2 regions of the Paenibacillus sp. JNUCC31 genome follow, and region 1 is predicted to be linked to the other one. Evidence: predicted binding sites of a transcription regulator. Region 1 holds the regulator's gene; the other holds the start of a gene.
What was found. Region 1 encodes NrdR, which represses ribonucleotide reductase genes. Its sites were predicted from a motif close to AACACNATATATNGTGTT; they were not measured.
Positions count from the first base shown of each region.

Region 2: a site for NrdR is predicted at 4,360-4,377, ahead of nrdI (class Ib ribonucleoside-diphosphate reductase assembly flavoprotein NrdI). Genes of this name have one in related genera too.

Region 1 is NZ_CP062165.1:5,768,736-5,776,421, forward strand. It holds gene polA (DNA polymerase I) at 1-2,093, shown strand, start outside; gene mutM (DNA-formamidopyrimidine glycosylase) at 2,209-3,039, shown strand; gene JNUCC31_RS25435 (manganese efflux pump) at 3,193-3,966, shown strand; gene coaE (dephospho-CoA kinase) at 3,976-4,572, shown strand; gene JNUCC31_RS25445 (lytic transglycosylase domain-containing protein) at 4,569-5,132, shown strand; gene JNUCC31_RS25450 (alpha/beta-type small acid-soluble spore protein) at 5,289-5,510, opposite strand; gene nrdR (transcriptional regulator NrdR) at 5,625-6,092, shown strand; tRNA gene JNUCC31_RS25460 (tRNA-Ala) at 6,273-6,348, shown strand; gene JNUCC31_RS25465 (winged helix-turn-helix domain-containing protein) at 6,604-6,807, shown strand; gene JNUCC31_RS25470 (IPT/TIG domain-containing protein) at 7,177-7,686, shown strand, end outside.
Region 2 is NZ_CP062165.1:7,021,800-7,029,485, forward strand. It holds gene JNUCC31_RS30815 (phospholipase D-like domain-containing protein) at 1-720, shown strand, start outside; gene nrdF (class 1b ribonucleoside-diphosphate reductase subunit beta) at 882-1,844, opposite strand; gene nrdE (class 1b ribonucleoside-diphosphate reductase subunit alpha) at 1,888-3,972, opposite strand; gene nrdI (class Ib ribonucleoside-diphosphate reductase assembly flavoprotein NrdI) at 3,959-4,318, opposite strand; gene JNUCC31_RS30835 (response regulator transcription factor) at 4,702-5,430, shown strand; gene JNUCC31_RS30840 (sensor histidine kinase) at 5,459-6,304, shown strand; gene JNUCC31_RS30845 (response regulator) at 6,301-6,954, shown strand; gene JNUCC31_RS30850 (right-handed parallel beta-helix repeat-containing protein) at 7,136-7,686, shown strand, end outside.

The sequences.
Region 1 (7,686 bases):
ATATACCGGGCATTCCCGGTGTTGGTGAGAAAACGGCGCTGAAGCTGCTGCACCAGTTCGGATCGGTTGAGGATGTTCTTAACGGCACAAGTGAGCTGAAAGGTAAAATGAAAGAAAAGATTGAGGCTCACGCCGAAGATGCACGGATGAGCAAGCAGCTTGCCACAATCCACCGGGAAGTTCCATTGGAACAAACGTGGGATGATATGCAGTTTGCCGGGTTGAAGGAGGAACTGGCAGGCCCCGCTTTGGCCAAGCTCGAATTCAAGTCTTTGCTCGAACGTCTTTCATTCCGTGGAAGTATAGTCTCTGAACAGGAGGCTGTTCCCGCCGCAGAGGTGCAGTCCTCCATCGCTACAGAGGAAACGATTGGGGAGCTGTTTGGGTCACTTGAATCCATTGATGTGCTGCATGTAGAGACACATGGCGATAACCCGCATCAAGCGAAACTGGTTGGACTCGCGTTAGGTTCAGCTGGAACCTACACATTCCTGTCGCCCGAATTGCTTCAGTCCAGCGCAGCTGCTCCGGTACGGGAATGGCTCGGCAATCCGGAACAGCCCAAGCGCGGCTATGATCTGCATCGTGTCGATTTGGCACTGCATGCGCATGGTATTGAGTTCGCAGGAGCGTCTTTCGATGTGCAGCTGGCTGCCTATTTACTCGATCCAACCGAATCCAATCAGACCATCAGTGGCTTAACCACGAAATATGGCCTGCCTTCCCTTGTGGAGGATGATACAGTGTTGGGCAAAGGGGCAAAATACAAAGTGCCTGACCAGGACATACTAGGTGATTTCCTGTGCCGTAAAGCGGCAGCCGTAGCAGCCATTATTCCACTTCAGGAGCAGGCCTTGGAGAGCAATGAGATGAATGCACTTTTCCATGAGCTGGAGATGCCGTTGTCACGCATCCTCGCAGATATGGAGAAACAGGGAATTAAGGCGAATACGGCAGATTTGAAGGCTTTGGGTAGTGAGTTCGAAGAAAATATCAGCAGATTGATGACGGAAATCTACAAGCTTTCCGGTACGGAATTCAATCTGAATTCACCGAAGCAGCTGGGTGAGATTTTATTCGATAGACTCGGTCTGCCTGTGGTCAAGAAAACAAAGACAGGTTACTCTACAGATGCCGAAGTATTGGAAAAACTGGCTCCATATAATGATGTGGTTAAGCATATTCTGCAATATCGTCAACTTGCCAAGTTGCAGTCCACATATGTAGAAGGATTGCTCAAAGAGATTTCAGACAAGGATGGCAAGGTGCATACGTATTACCGTCAGACGATTGCGGCTACCGGACGTCTGAGCAGTCAATTCCCGAACTTGCAGAACATTCCGATTCGGATGGAGGAAGGCCGCAAAATCCGGAAGGTGTTTGTCCCTTCAGAACCGGGTTGGTCCATTCTGGCAGCAGACTATTCACAGATTGAACTGCGTGTTCTTGCACATATTTCGGACGACGAGCGACTGAAGGAAGCTTTTGTCAACGATATGGATATCCATACGAAAACCGCTTCGGATGTGTTTGGGGTAAAGCCTGAGGATGTGGATGGAGATATGCGTCGTTCAGCCAAGGCGGTAAACTTCGGTATCGTGTATGGAATCAGCGATTACGGTTTGTCCCAGAACCTGCATATTACCCGTAAAGAGGCTGCCCAGTTTATAGATCAGTATTTCGAAGTATTCCAGGGTGTTCGCCGATATATGGACGATATTGTGAAGGAAGCGCGTCAGGATGGTTATGTTAAAACCATGCTGGAACGTCGTCGCTATCTGCCAGAGATTAATGCGAGCAACTTCAACCTTCGTTCTTTTGCAGAGCGTACAGCAATGAATACACCGATTCAGGGAACGGCGGCAGATATCATCAAGCTGGCCATGGTTCAGATGGACGAAGCGCTGCGTGAACGCAAGCTGAAGAGTCGTATGCTGCTTCAGGTACACGATGAACTTGTATTCGAAGTACCTGCCGATGAACTGGAGCTGATGAAAGAGCTCGTACCTTCAGTGATGGAAAAAGCATTAAAGCTGTCTGTACCACTGAAAGCGGAAGTCAGCTACGGTGAAAACTGGTATGAAGCCAAATAGCAGGCCCTGCAAGGCCTTTCCGTTATTTTACAATATGTTTTTCAATTGCTTTTGACACAAGAAGGGTCCCGCTGAGCGCCATCTTCCGTTATAATATAGGGGAGGTGAGAACATCATGCCGGAATTACCGGAAGTCGAAACAGTCAGAAGAACATTGAATCAACTTATTGTGGGCAAGACCATTGACTCAGTTACCGTTAGCTTGCCGCGGATTATTCAGCGGCCGGACGACATAGATGCATTTGCACTAGAACTTGCGGGACATACTGTAATGGGTGTGGAGCGCAGGGGCAAGTTTTTGCGTATTTTGCTGGATGGGCTGGTGCTTGTCTCCCATCTGCGGATGGAAGGAAGGTACGGGGTATACCAACAACATGAGGAAGTGGAGAAGCATACCCATGTTATCTTTCACTTTACGGATGGTACAGAATTACGTTATAAGGATGTACGTCAGTTTGGTACAATGCATCTATTCAGCGCAGGTGAGGAACTGGTATCCAAGCCATTGTTAAAGCTGGGGCTGGAACCGCTCGATCCTGCCTTTACCGTAGATGCATTCCGTGGTGCTGTTGGCAAGCGAACAACCAAAATCAAGGCCGTGCTGTTAAATCAGGCATATGTCGTCGGGATCGGGAATATCTATGTGGACGAGGCGTTATTCCGCGCAGGCATTCATCCAGAGACCATTGCCAAGACGTTAACAGAGGCACAGTTAACCGTTCTGCATGAGGCGATCGTGGCTACGCTTCAGGATGCGGTGGATGCAGGTGGATCTTCCATCAAATCATATGTGAATGGACAGGGCGAAATGGGGATGTTCCAGCATCAGTTGAAAATATATGGACGCAAGTCCGAACCCTGTGTAACGTGTGGTACATTAATCGAGAAGAGCGTAGTAGGCGGCAGGGGAACACATTATTGTCCGAAGTGTCAGCCGCTGCGTTGAATCGGTACCGGGTATGGTAGCATGATCGAAATCGTCAAATTGTAGCACCCTTGGATTCCTCCCTCCATATACTGATATGGCAGAAATAAGCGGGCGTATACCCATACTGGCAACTGCCGGTTGGAACGAGTTCGCACAGGGGAGGAATCCGGGGTGCTGCATCATTTTATTTCATTGCTGGCGCTTGCTTTGGCGCTTAGTTTAGATGGTTTTGGAGTCGGGATTACATACGGGCTGCGGAGAACCAAAATTCCGCTGTTATCCATTGCCGTCATTTCTATCTGTTCGGGTCTGGTTATTGCGTTATCCATGCAGGTGGGTGTGCTTTTGTCTCATGTGGTATCTCCGGACGTGGCTTCGATGGTTGGGGCAGTCATCCTGCTCGGTATTGGCGCATGGTCATTGCTGCAACTCATTCGTAAACAAGGCAAGGAACAGCTGGAGATGGACAATGGAACGGATGAGGGAGCCGAAGCAGGAATAATTCGAAGTGGGAGTAGGGCAGCACCGGAGGCTCTGTCAAAAGGCAGAAATCAGGTGCTTGCGCTTGACCTTGAGCAATCTTCCTCCGGTAGATCTCTGGAACGAATGGTCTTTACAATCGAGCTGAGAAAATTGGGTGTTGTGATTCAGATTCTGCGCAGCCCCTCGAAGGCGGATATGGATAACTCGGGAAGTATATCCGTACAGGAAGCGATGTGGCTTGGCATAGCTCTGTCTCTGGATGCTTTTGGTGCAGGACTGGGAGCGGCATTGTTAGGATTCCCCACGTTGTGGACGGCATTAATTATTGCATTGTTTAGTGGGACATTTCTGTTACTGGGTATGAAGGTTGGCTTGCGCTTCGCTGCTCTGCGTTGGATGCGAAGATTATCTGTACTGCCAGCACTTTTATTAATGATTATGGGAATAATGAAGTTGTTGTGAGGTGAAATAATGAATATTGGCTTAACCGGCGGGATCGCGACAGGCAAAAGCAGTGTGTCCGCCTTTCTCGCCAGTAAGGGAGCGTTGCTCATTGATGCAGATGTTATTGCCCGGGAAGTAATGCTGCCCGGGCATCCCGTTTTGACTGCGGCTGTTCAGCGGTTCGGACAAGCCATTTTAAATGAGGACGGAACACTGGATCGGAAGAAGCTGGGCAGTATTGTTTTTCAAAGTCCGGAAGAACGGAAAGCGTTGGAGGCTATTACGCATCCTGCGATCCGTAAGGAGATGCGCGAGCGTGCTGCTGCATACGAACTGGAGCATCCGGACAAGCTTGTCGTGTCCGATATCCCTTTATTGTACGAGTCAGGGCTGGAGGATGGCTTCGAAGAAGTGATGGTTGTGTACGTCCCGAGGTCTATACAACGGGAACGGCTAATGAGCCGGGATGGAATGACGGCGGAACAGGCTGAGGCCCGAATGGACACGCAGATGGACATTGAAGATAAGAAGCAGCGTGCTGACATTGTCATCGATAACAGCGGCTTATGGTCAGAGACGGAGAAACAGATCAATTCATTTTTGCATCGTAAGGGCTTATTATGAGATTGCTGCGTAAGAAACGGGTTTTATTGTTGATGTTTGTGTCTTTTGTTTTGGTCCTGTTCCTGAATACGAATTGGATGGCCTGGTTCTATCCCATTCATTACAAGGAAGAAATTCGCGCCCAATCGCAGAGTTATGAGGTCGATCCGTTTCTCATCGCTTCCATCATCAAGGTGGAGACCAATTTCAAGACAAGCAAGGAATCGAAGAGAGGTGCCATTGGGCTGATGCAGCTCATGCCGGACACCGCGAACTGGATTATGGAACAAGGCAAAATTCCGGGCACATCGCTGGAAGAATTAAAGCATGAACCTGGAAGAAATATTCAGTTAGGTACTTGGTATTTACGCAATCTGTCAGACCAATTCGATGGAAATGAAGTGGCAATGATTGCCGCATACAACGCAGGTCCAGGCAAAGTAAATTCATGGCTGAGGGATGGTGTATGGGACGGCTCATTCGAGACGGTCAAGGATATTCCGTTTGGTGAGACCCGGCACTATGTACAACGAGTCATTTATTATTATAATCAATATGTAAAGATCTATAATACGTTCTAAGGTAGACTCTTTTCAGTAATATAGGTTTGGGTGGATTTTTAAAGGTTCTTATCTTTGTCTGAAAATCGTTGTTTGAAATATGTAGAAGCACAGAGCAGGCCGGTTGTTCACCGGCCGCCCCATGCTCCTCTGTATTACCGTATTACAATGAAGATATTATTGGTATTGACCTGCCAATTGCTGTTCTGCAATTGTTACCAGACGCTTCGTGATGTATCCACCGATCGAACCGTTCTCGTAAGAAGTCATGTTACCTTGGTATCCGTCTTGTGGAATGCTGATTCCGAGTTCTTGAGCAACTTCATATTTCATTTGCTCGAGAGCTGCGGAAGCTTTAGTTACCACCAGGTTGTTGGAGTTACCATTGCTTTGTGCCATTGCTGTTCACCTCCTCGCGGTTGGTAAAAGTATTATGTGTCGGCAATACGATTTTCATAACTATTGATAACAGGGAATTTGTGGTAAAAAGTAAAACATGGGAAGTGATCTGAATTGAAATGTCCTTATTGCGCGTATCTGGGCACAAAAGTGCTTGATTCAAGGCCAGCCAATGAATCGAAATCGATTCGCCGTCGTCGGGAGTGTGAGCAATGTAGCCGTCGATTTACAACTTTTGAAATGGTGGAAGAAACACCGCTGATCGTGATCAAGAAAGATGGCAGTCGGGAGGAATTCAGCCGGGACAAGATTCTTCGTGGACTGATCCGGGCATGTGAAAAACGTCCAGTCTCTGTAGAGACACTGGAGATGATGGTATCGGAAACGGAAAAGGCTTTGCGTAATACAGCCGATGCTGAAGTCGAGAGCCGCCAAATTGGCGAATTGCTGATGGAACAGCTGTTTCCGGTGGACGAAGTAGCCTATGTACGTTTTGCTTCGGTGTACCGTCAATTCAAAGACATTAATATGTTCATGAAAGAATTAAAATCTCTTTTGTCTAAAGAAGACATCGAGGATTAATGGAGCGGAAAAGGAGAAGAGCATTCTGGGTTACGGTCATGTGTTCCAGGTAAAAGGTTGTTCTTCTCCAATTATTTTGGTTTGCAAAAAAAATGTTGACAGCAAAAGCCGTATTTTATATGATATAGGAGTCGCCTGCGAAGCATTGCAGAGTTGGAAAACGTGGTACATTCATAGTTTGGGGCCTTAGCTCAGCTGGGAGAGCGCATCGCTGGCAGCGATGAGGTCAGGGGTTCGATCCCCCTAGGCTCCACCAAAATAGTAAATGCACGCAGTTCCTCGGAACTGCGTTTTTTGTTTTTTGTATGGACATACGCTGATAGAACGAAGAAAGTGCCATACGAAATAATATTCGATATTTACTGAACGAGAACTCATAATGTTATATAATAGCAGATAACTGGACAAGCATTTTCTTGCTACATAATTTGAATTCATAGTTTCTACAAAGTGCTGTACCTCGCCAATACGGTAAAATAAAAAGAGAGTCAACCGAAGGACGGTATAGACAATGACAACAAAATCAAGAACTATAATCGCCGAGACGATTGTCAGCAAGAAACCAGTCGATGTGGGTTTCGAAGCTCGGCATACCTGGACATTAGCTATCTTGATTGCTTGGATCGAGCGACAGTTTGGCCAGTCGTTAGCAGAAAAAGGTGGATCTAAGTTACTTACACGGCTTGGACTACTTATCTACACCAAAGATACATAAATACTTGCCCACCCAAAACCGGCTGAGAAAAGAGCATTTCGTGAGATCACGCTCCCAGCACTGAAAGAGCAGGTCATGCAAAGAAAAACAGATCACTTACTATTTAATAAACGAGTCGACGATTCGTGCATGTTTGGCGCTGCAATACATGGTTTCTTTAAGTGGCAACTCTCCAACCAGAATTTTTGGTCGGTTTCTAACTTGAATATAAAATCTTTAGTTCATCTTATATAAGTTCGACGGAGGTGAGCCTTTTTTCGTGTAAAATTTGTTCGGAACGGTTTTTTACGGTTGAAATTCGCAGTGAATCCTAACTTAGAGAGTGGGTAACAGGATATGTATAAAACAAGAATAATAAGAAAGTTATTTATGGGTGTAATCATTTTAAGTTTGCTGCCATTGTACGTATTTGACAAGGCGTTTGCCGCCACTCCAACAGCCACCATTGTTGTAGCTGACGAAATTCTGACTTCCCCGTCACTGGTAACGTTTACCTTTTCAGAAGCGGTGACTGGATTTGACCTTGGTGATTTGAGAACAGGTAGCGGCATTCTTAGTGAATTAAAAACTTCTGACAATATCACCTATACCGCAACCCTCACGCCGCCTCTAAGCAATCGCAGCGGCCCCTTCCATATTTCGCTCAATCATTCAGGTGTAATTGCCGGAGGCAATGTGGGGAGCGGAACCACCGTATCTAACAATTACTATGTCGACACAGTTATGCCTTCCGTTACAAGTGTATCTGTTCCTAGCAATGGTACTTATGGTGTAGGAGAGGACTTGAGTTTTACAGTGAACATGGACGAGATCGTTGTCGTAACGGGCATTCCAACAATCTCTATAGTCGTAGGAGCAACGACTGTATATGCAACCTAT
Region 2 (7,686 bases), 1.3 Mb from region 1:
CATCATGCAAAAGGATTAAAAGAGCAGGCTCAATTGGCTCAGTTATATAAAGAAGCTCAGGCTCAGAACGATCCTTTTGTTGAAGTATTGCCGAAAAAATGGGCTCAGGCGTCCCTACAATCCGACCATGTAGTGTTCCTTCATAATCCAATCACAAGGTTTTATAAAGAACCTATCATGTGGAATGTTTTTGTTCGATTCGCAAATCAAGCACAATCGAGAGTTTATCTGCAGATGCCATATGCCATTCCTACCCAAAAAATGCGTAAAGCAGTAAACGTGTCGATCATTCCAACTGTAAATGTAGAATATCTCATGCTAACGAACTCAATCAATCAAACACCGAACCCCTTGGCTTTCGCCGGGTACTTAAGTTCTAAGAAACAGCTGCTTGATACTGGTCTTTCCATTTACGAATATGAAGGTCCTAACTCCATTCATGGCAAATCATTTGTCATTGATGATTACCTCAGCATGGTTGGTTCGTTTAATCTGGATGCCAGATCCACCTTTCTGAATACAGAGTCTGCCGTGGTCATTTCCGGTCCTGCATTCGCGAGCCAATTAACTGAGGCGATGGATAACAAACGTGCAAATAGTACTCACTTTACGACAGATGATCACTCTAAAAAATCCACAAATCAGAAGGGCTCTTCCTTCAAACGAATGGCCATTACAGCTTTATCGAAATTGTCATTTCTTTGGAAAGCTTTTTTGTAGAGATAAAAAAAGGGCTATCCCAATCATTAGCATGACAGGATATACTCTTGTTAGCATTTTTTGGTCTAATGAAACTGACACAGGCTATTCTCTGTGACCTGCCTGGATCTGAGATGTAACGAATCACAGAGACCTTATTTCATCGTTCTTGGCCGATTTAACTACTCAAAGTTGAAGTCTTCATCCGTCAGTGGTACTACATTCAAAGCGCGAATATACCCGTTGCCTTTCTTGGAGAAAAAGTCATGCTGTTTGGTGTGAGTACTAATCCCGTTTAACACAATCGGGTTCACTTCCTCATCTTCAAATAACGGCTCAAAGCCGAGGTTCATCATCGCTTTGTTTGCGTTATAGCGAAGGAAGGCTTCCACTTCCTCGGTTAAATGAATAGGGGAATATAATTCCTCCGTGTATTGCAACTCATTTTGATGAAGAACCTGGATCAGATCAACCAAACTCTGGTACATTTGGTTTCGCTCCATTTCATCAAAGCTTGTGTATATTTCCTGTGCCAACACACCCACATATACACCGTGAATACTTTCATCCCGCAGAATCAGATCAATGATCTCACCACTGCAAGTCAGCTTGCCTTGTCCAGCCAAATAGAGGGGATAGAAGAATCCGCTGTAAAACAAATAACTCTCCAAGAGTACGGAAGCAGCCATGGCCATATACAGATCTTTTGCCGTTTCAATGCTCGTGTAGTACTGACGTATAATCGTCGCTTTGGTTTGCAGATATGGATTTTCTTCCACCCATTTAAATACACTGTCAATCTCCTCGGTTGATGCCAACGTGGTAAAAATACTGCTATACGATTTGGCATGAATTTGTTCCATCATCGCCATGAAGCTAAGTACGGCTTTGCGCTGTAATCCATCCACATGCTCCATAATCTGGGGCATACCCACACCGCCCTGAATGGTATCCAGAAGGGTTAACCCACCAAGCACTTTCATATATGCTTCTTTTTCTATATCACTAAGCGTTACCCAGGTCATTTTATCATCGGATAAAGGTATCTCGTCATCGGTCCAAAATTGCATAATGTTCTGATTCCAGAACATCAGTGTGAAGTCATCATCTGCACGATTCCAGTTCACAGCTTGAATTGCCGGCATGTATATCCAACTCCAATCCTGATGCCCAATTAGGGCCATTTATTTATATGGAACAAGCGATGCATTCTTCCATCGTGAGCTTGTTGGTTCTTGTATAATACAGGGATTTCAATCCTTTATGAGCAGCATACAGGTAGCATCGAGCCAAGTCTCGCGTAGATACATCACTATTTACATGAAGAACCGTTGAGATTCCTTGGTCTACATGCGGCTGAATCTCCGCAATCAAATCAATCACCTTGAATTGATCCATCTGATACGCTGATTTGTAATAGAAGACGTTATCTTTTTGCAAATAGGGCATTGGATAATAGGTGGTTGAATTCGCATAAGTTCGTGTTTCAATTTGTTCTACGATCGGCATCACACTGGATGTCGCGTTTTGAATATAGGAGATGCTTGCCGTTGGAGCAATAGCCATCCGATAGGCGTGATAAAGGCCATTCTCCATTACTTTGGACTTCAGCAGACTCCAATCATCGGGAGATGGAAGTTCAATTCCTTGGAACAATTCCTGTACTCTTGAGGTGTTGGGACGATAATCATTGGTCAGATAACGATCAAAATATACACCAGTCGCATAATCAGATTTCTCAAACCCATGGAACCGTTGACCCGTTTTCTCTGCAAACTCCATGCTTTTCTCCAACGAATGATAATTCATGGTCATAAAGAAGGTCCGTACAAAATCCTTGGCTTCCAAGCTTTCATAAGCAATCCTGTTTTTGGCTAAATAACCGTGCAGATTCATAGCACCCAAGCCAACGGAATGCATTTCGGCATTGGCTTTGGCCACACCTGGAGCATTGGCCACATGCGTCATGTCGCTGACGGAGGTCAGTGCGATCATTCCCTCATGAACGGATTCCTTGATTTTGCCGCTCTCCATAACATTAACAATATTGAGGGAGGCCAGGTTGCAGCTGATATCTCTGCGGATAATATCCGGTTGACCATAGTCTGTAATTTCAGAAGTCTCCTGGAGTTGGAAGATCTCTGTGCACAGGTTCGACATTTTGACTTGTCCTACGTTTTTCAAGGCATGTGCTTGATTGGCATTCGTTTTATTAATGATGTACGGATAACCGGATTCAAGTTGAATCATGGCTATTTTGGTCAGCATATCCCGCGCTCCCAACGATTTTTTCTTCTTCACACGATCGTCAGCCAGCAAGGTATCATACATCACGTCAAGGTCCATATCATCCAGATGGGTTCCATACGCCTTATAAACACTATAAGGTGCGAAGAGGTACAAGGGCTCATTATCCTGAGCCAGCTTATAAAACCGATTAGGAACAATAAGTCCAATAGAGAGTGTTTTTAAGCGGATTTTCTCGTCCGCATTAATCTTTTTGCTATCGAGCAGTTCCATGACGTCCCAACCAAAGATATTATAGTAAGCTGCTCCAGAACCTTTGCGTTGTCCCATCTGATCGGCGTAGGAGAAGCCATCTTCCAATAGTTTGAGAACAGGCGTAATTCCTTTCGCAGCACCTTCAACTCCTTTGATGACTTCACCACGAGCACGCAGCTTTGACAGATTGACAGCAACTCCACCGCCAATTTTGGATAACTGCATACAAGTGTTCAGTACATAGTTTATGGAGTTCAGTGAATCATCCATTTCAAGCAGGAAGCAAGAGACCAGCTCACCACGCCGACTTTTTCCTGCATTCAGAAATGTAGGGGTTGCGGGTTGAAGACGCTGTTCCATCATCGAACGAGACAGCAAACAAGCCGTTTCAAACTGTCCTTGACCCAGATGAAGAGCTACAGCGGCTACACGATCCGCGTATTGCTCAAGATATGTTTTTCGATCATATGTTTTCAACGCATAGTCAGTATAGAACTTGGACGCTGCCATGTAAGAAGGGAAGCTATACTGATAGCCGCGTGTAATTTCAAATACGGTTCTAACTTGGTCAGCTGTATAGGAAGCATAGAAATCTTCGTAGTAATCATGATCAATCATGAATTGGACTTGATCATCAATGTTGGCGAACGCCATACTTTTATCTTTGATTTCTTTCATAAACTCCTCTACAGCCTCTTGATCCTTATGTAACTGGAAGAAGCCATCAGAGTTGCGCTTTAACAGCATGTTATTCAATTCAATATGACGCAATGCGGCTCACCTCCTGTTCAAAATACTCCACGTCTTTCTTGGAACCCGATAATTCAAATTTACTAATAACCGGGACGTTATACGATGCAGATATCAAATCAGCACTTTTGGCAAAACGCTCCCCCCAGTTACGGTTACCGCTGGCGGCCACGCCAATCAGGTATTCAGAGTTTTTTTGCAAAAAAGAAGACACCTTATCAGGTATCTGCCCAAAACCTGTTGTATATGTCACAAGTACGTATGGCTCATCTATCGTCATTTGATTTTGAATCTGGACTGCCGGCAGTTGAAGCTTGGAAATAAACCTCTTTACATTCCCAGTGATTGAATCATACACAATTAGCACTATCATTAACCTCCTTGACAAATGAACGGTGATCAGAAACAAACACTATATATAGATTATATTTTTAATTTTATATCAATATATAGCTTTGTCAATTGCATATCGGTATCGACTTTGTGAAAAAACCTCATGAATGGGCTCTATTACTAGGCTTAAAAAATTTGTGGCTTAGTAGATATCCATATTCGAATGCACGATATTTGGTGCATGAGAGAATTAAGATTGACAGTCGTCACCGGAAAGAAATCAACCTGAACTTCATCGTTCATACATTGTCTACAATTCAGAGATAGATTATCAAAAGGCATGGCTCTATGGAGTCATGCCTTTTGAGTACGTTGAAGGTATGCTGATTACATATCACAAAGATTTGGAGGTAAGACATGAACGGGACCCTGCAGCAAAATAGAATATTGATTGTAGATGATGATAAACGGGTCCGTGGACTTCTTCGCATGTATTTGGAGAAAGAACAATTTATCGTTGAGGAGGCTTCGCTGGGCTGGCAAGCCTTAAGCAAGCTTCATCATGACTCGTATGCCATGATCATTCTGGATTGGATTCTTCCCGATATTAAGGGGATTGAAATATGCCAATATCTACGGACCAACTTAAGCATACCCGTCATGTTTCTGACAGCCAAGTCAGAAGAGGGGAATCGTCTTGAAGCTTTCAAAGCCGGGGCGGATGACTTTGTCATGAAACCGTTTAGTCCGAGGGAAGTTGTGCTGCGCATCAAAACCATGATGGCTCGTTATAACGGATTAATCAAACCTGTACCAAAAGACCATTCAGCAAGCGAAGTGTTGATCTCCTCTATTTTAATCAATCCTACTTCCCGAAAAGTCACAGTAGAACATGAGGAGATTCATATGACTCCCAAAGAATTTGATTTGCTTTTTCATTTGGCGACACACGCGGAAATCGCATTCTCCAGGCAGGATTTGCTGAGAATTGTTTGGAAAGTGGAGCATGAGGAAGATCTGGATTATCGAACCGTAGATACCCATGTGAAACGGTTGCGTGACAAACTATCTGAGCATGTGCCGAATCGGGAAGATCTGATTCACACCCTGTGGGGGTTCGGTTATATTCTTCGTTTGCCTCACTAATTCTTATCTTGCAGTTCAGGAGGGGAATATGTCTTATAAACAAATCAAGTGGATGATCTTGCTCATTCCCACCTTGACCGTTGGACTTTGGGAATATGTACGACATCAGTTTCTACTCCCCTACATATCGATGGATTTGGGGAACTGGCTTACGCCTGTCATTGTATATGTTGTGAGTATAACGTTGTTAACACGGCTGTTTCTCATGTTGGAACGTATTCAAAAAGAGCTGGAGCATGAGCGTGAAGCCAAAGCTGCATTTGAATCCCGGGAAAAGATGGCCAAGGAACTCCATGATGGAATCGCCCAATCTCTTTTTTTATTATCGGTGAAAGTCGGACGTCTGGAGGAGCAAGCCAAGCAGGGTCAACAACTGGACGATGTATATTCGATCAAAAAAACGGTTCATGAAGTCAATCGTTATGTGCGTCAGGCCATTGCAGATTTGCGTTATGATCCTAACGTTGATCAAGCCTTGACTATGAACGAATCGGTCACACTGCTTGGTCAAATTCGAAAAATTACCAAAGATATCCCCGTCCGAATCGAACTGGATTGGAGCATCCCGGATGATACATTTACTGACAAAGAGAAGGTAGAACTGCTCGCTTGTATTCGCGAGGCTCTTTTTAATATTCAAAAACACGCATCTGCTTCCCAAGCATGGATTCAGGGAAACGGGCACAAGAAGCGCTGGAATATCATGATTCGAGATAATGGAAAAGGGTTTGAGAGGAACCCTTTTGAACGAAAGGATCGGTATGGTTTAAAAATCATGAGAGAGCGGATGAGTGAACTGAACTTTACCATGCAATTTCGAAGGGAACAGCAGTTTACTGTTGTCGAATTTTCAAAGGACGGTGAGATGCAATGAGCCATACTCGTGTTCTTGTTGTAGACGATCACGCTCATGCGAGGGAAGCCATATGTGAAATTTTATCCATGGATTCCGGCTTCGAAGTGATTGGCGTCGTATCTGACGGTCAACAGGCGATTGATTATACAGAACAGTGGCTTCCCGACCTGATCCTCATGGACATTCAGATGCCGATTATGAACGGACTTGAAGCAACACAACGGATCAAATTGGCCTTTCCTTATGTGAAGATTGTCATGATTACCGTCTCGGATGATGTACTCCACCTTTTGGAGGCGTTGAAGCGGGGAGCTCAGGGCTATCTACTCAAAAACCTTGAACCGTCCATGTGGCTGGAATATCTTCATTCCATCGTTACAGAGGAAGCTCCTTTGAGCCGTGAGGTTGCGTACCAAATTCTGAAGGACGTCTCACTAACGGAGAAAAAAGAGCCTGATGTGCCATTAACCACAAGAGAAAAGGATATTCTCTATGGTGTAGCTGCAGGATGGACCAACAAAGAAATCGCTGTGAATTATACGATCTCAGAATATACCGTCAAGAATCATTTGAAAAATATTTTGCAGAAACTGCAGGTTCAAAATCGCGTTCAACTGACACGTTATGCACTGGAGCAAGGGCTTATTACAGACCACAAACGTCTGTAATAAGCTTTTTTACTATATTCTTGGTGTTCTTTCTGTGTAGTGGGATATCAATTTATTTGCTTTTAACTACAATGACCTCACAAATTGGACACAAAAATTCCAGTTCTATAGCCAGATTGAGCTATATGGTAAAAATTTGTTTTTATGTACACTATGAGCAGTGTGTTTCATAAAGGAGGTTATGTTGTTGAACAAACGGATTGTCCTAGGCACATTACTCATTATGGGTATACTGGCGATCCTATTATCTTACCCGCTTGATTCTGCAAACGCTGCTTCTGGAACAAAAGACGCTACTCCACTCCAGCCAATCATTGATGGTTCTAAATCTGGTGAAGTACTTGTACTCGAGCCTGGTATGTATGCTGGTCCCGTAAGTATAGACAAGAGTATATCCATTCGAGGGGACTCATCCGTAACGGTATTGAATTCGGAAGCTGAATCCACGATCACCATTCGTTCAGATGGAGTGACATTACAGGGGTTCACGATTCAACATTTCACGAACGAACCCACTGCAGCGATTCAGGTGGAAGGAGATCGTGTTGAGATCACCGGCCTGGATATTCAGAGTCAAAGTTTTGGAATCGTGCTGCGGGGTTCCGTCGATGGGCTCATACATAACAATACCATTTCATGGGCTGGACCGGAGTCTGCTTCCAGTGGTCAAAAGGGGAACGGCATTGACCTGTACAATTCCCATCGTACCCACATCGAAGACAACCAAATTAC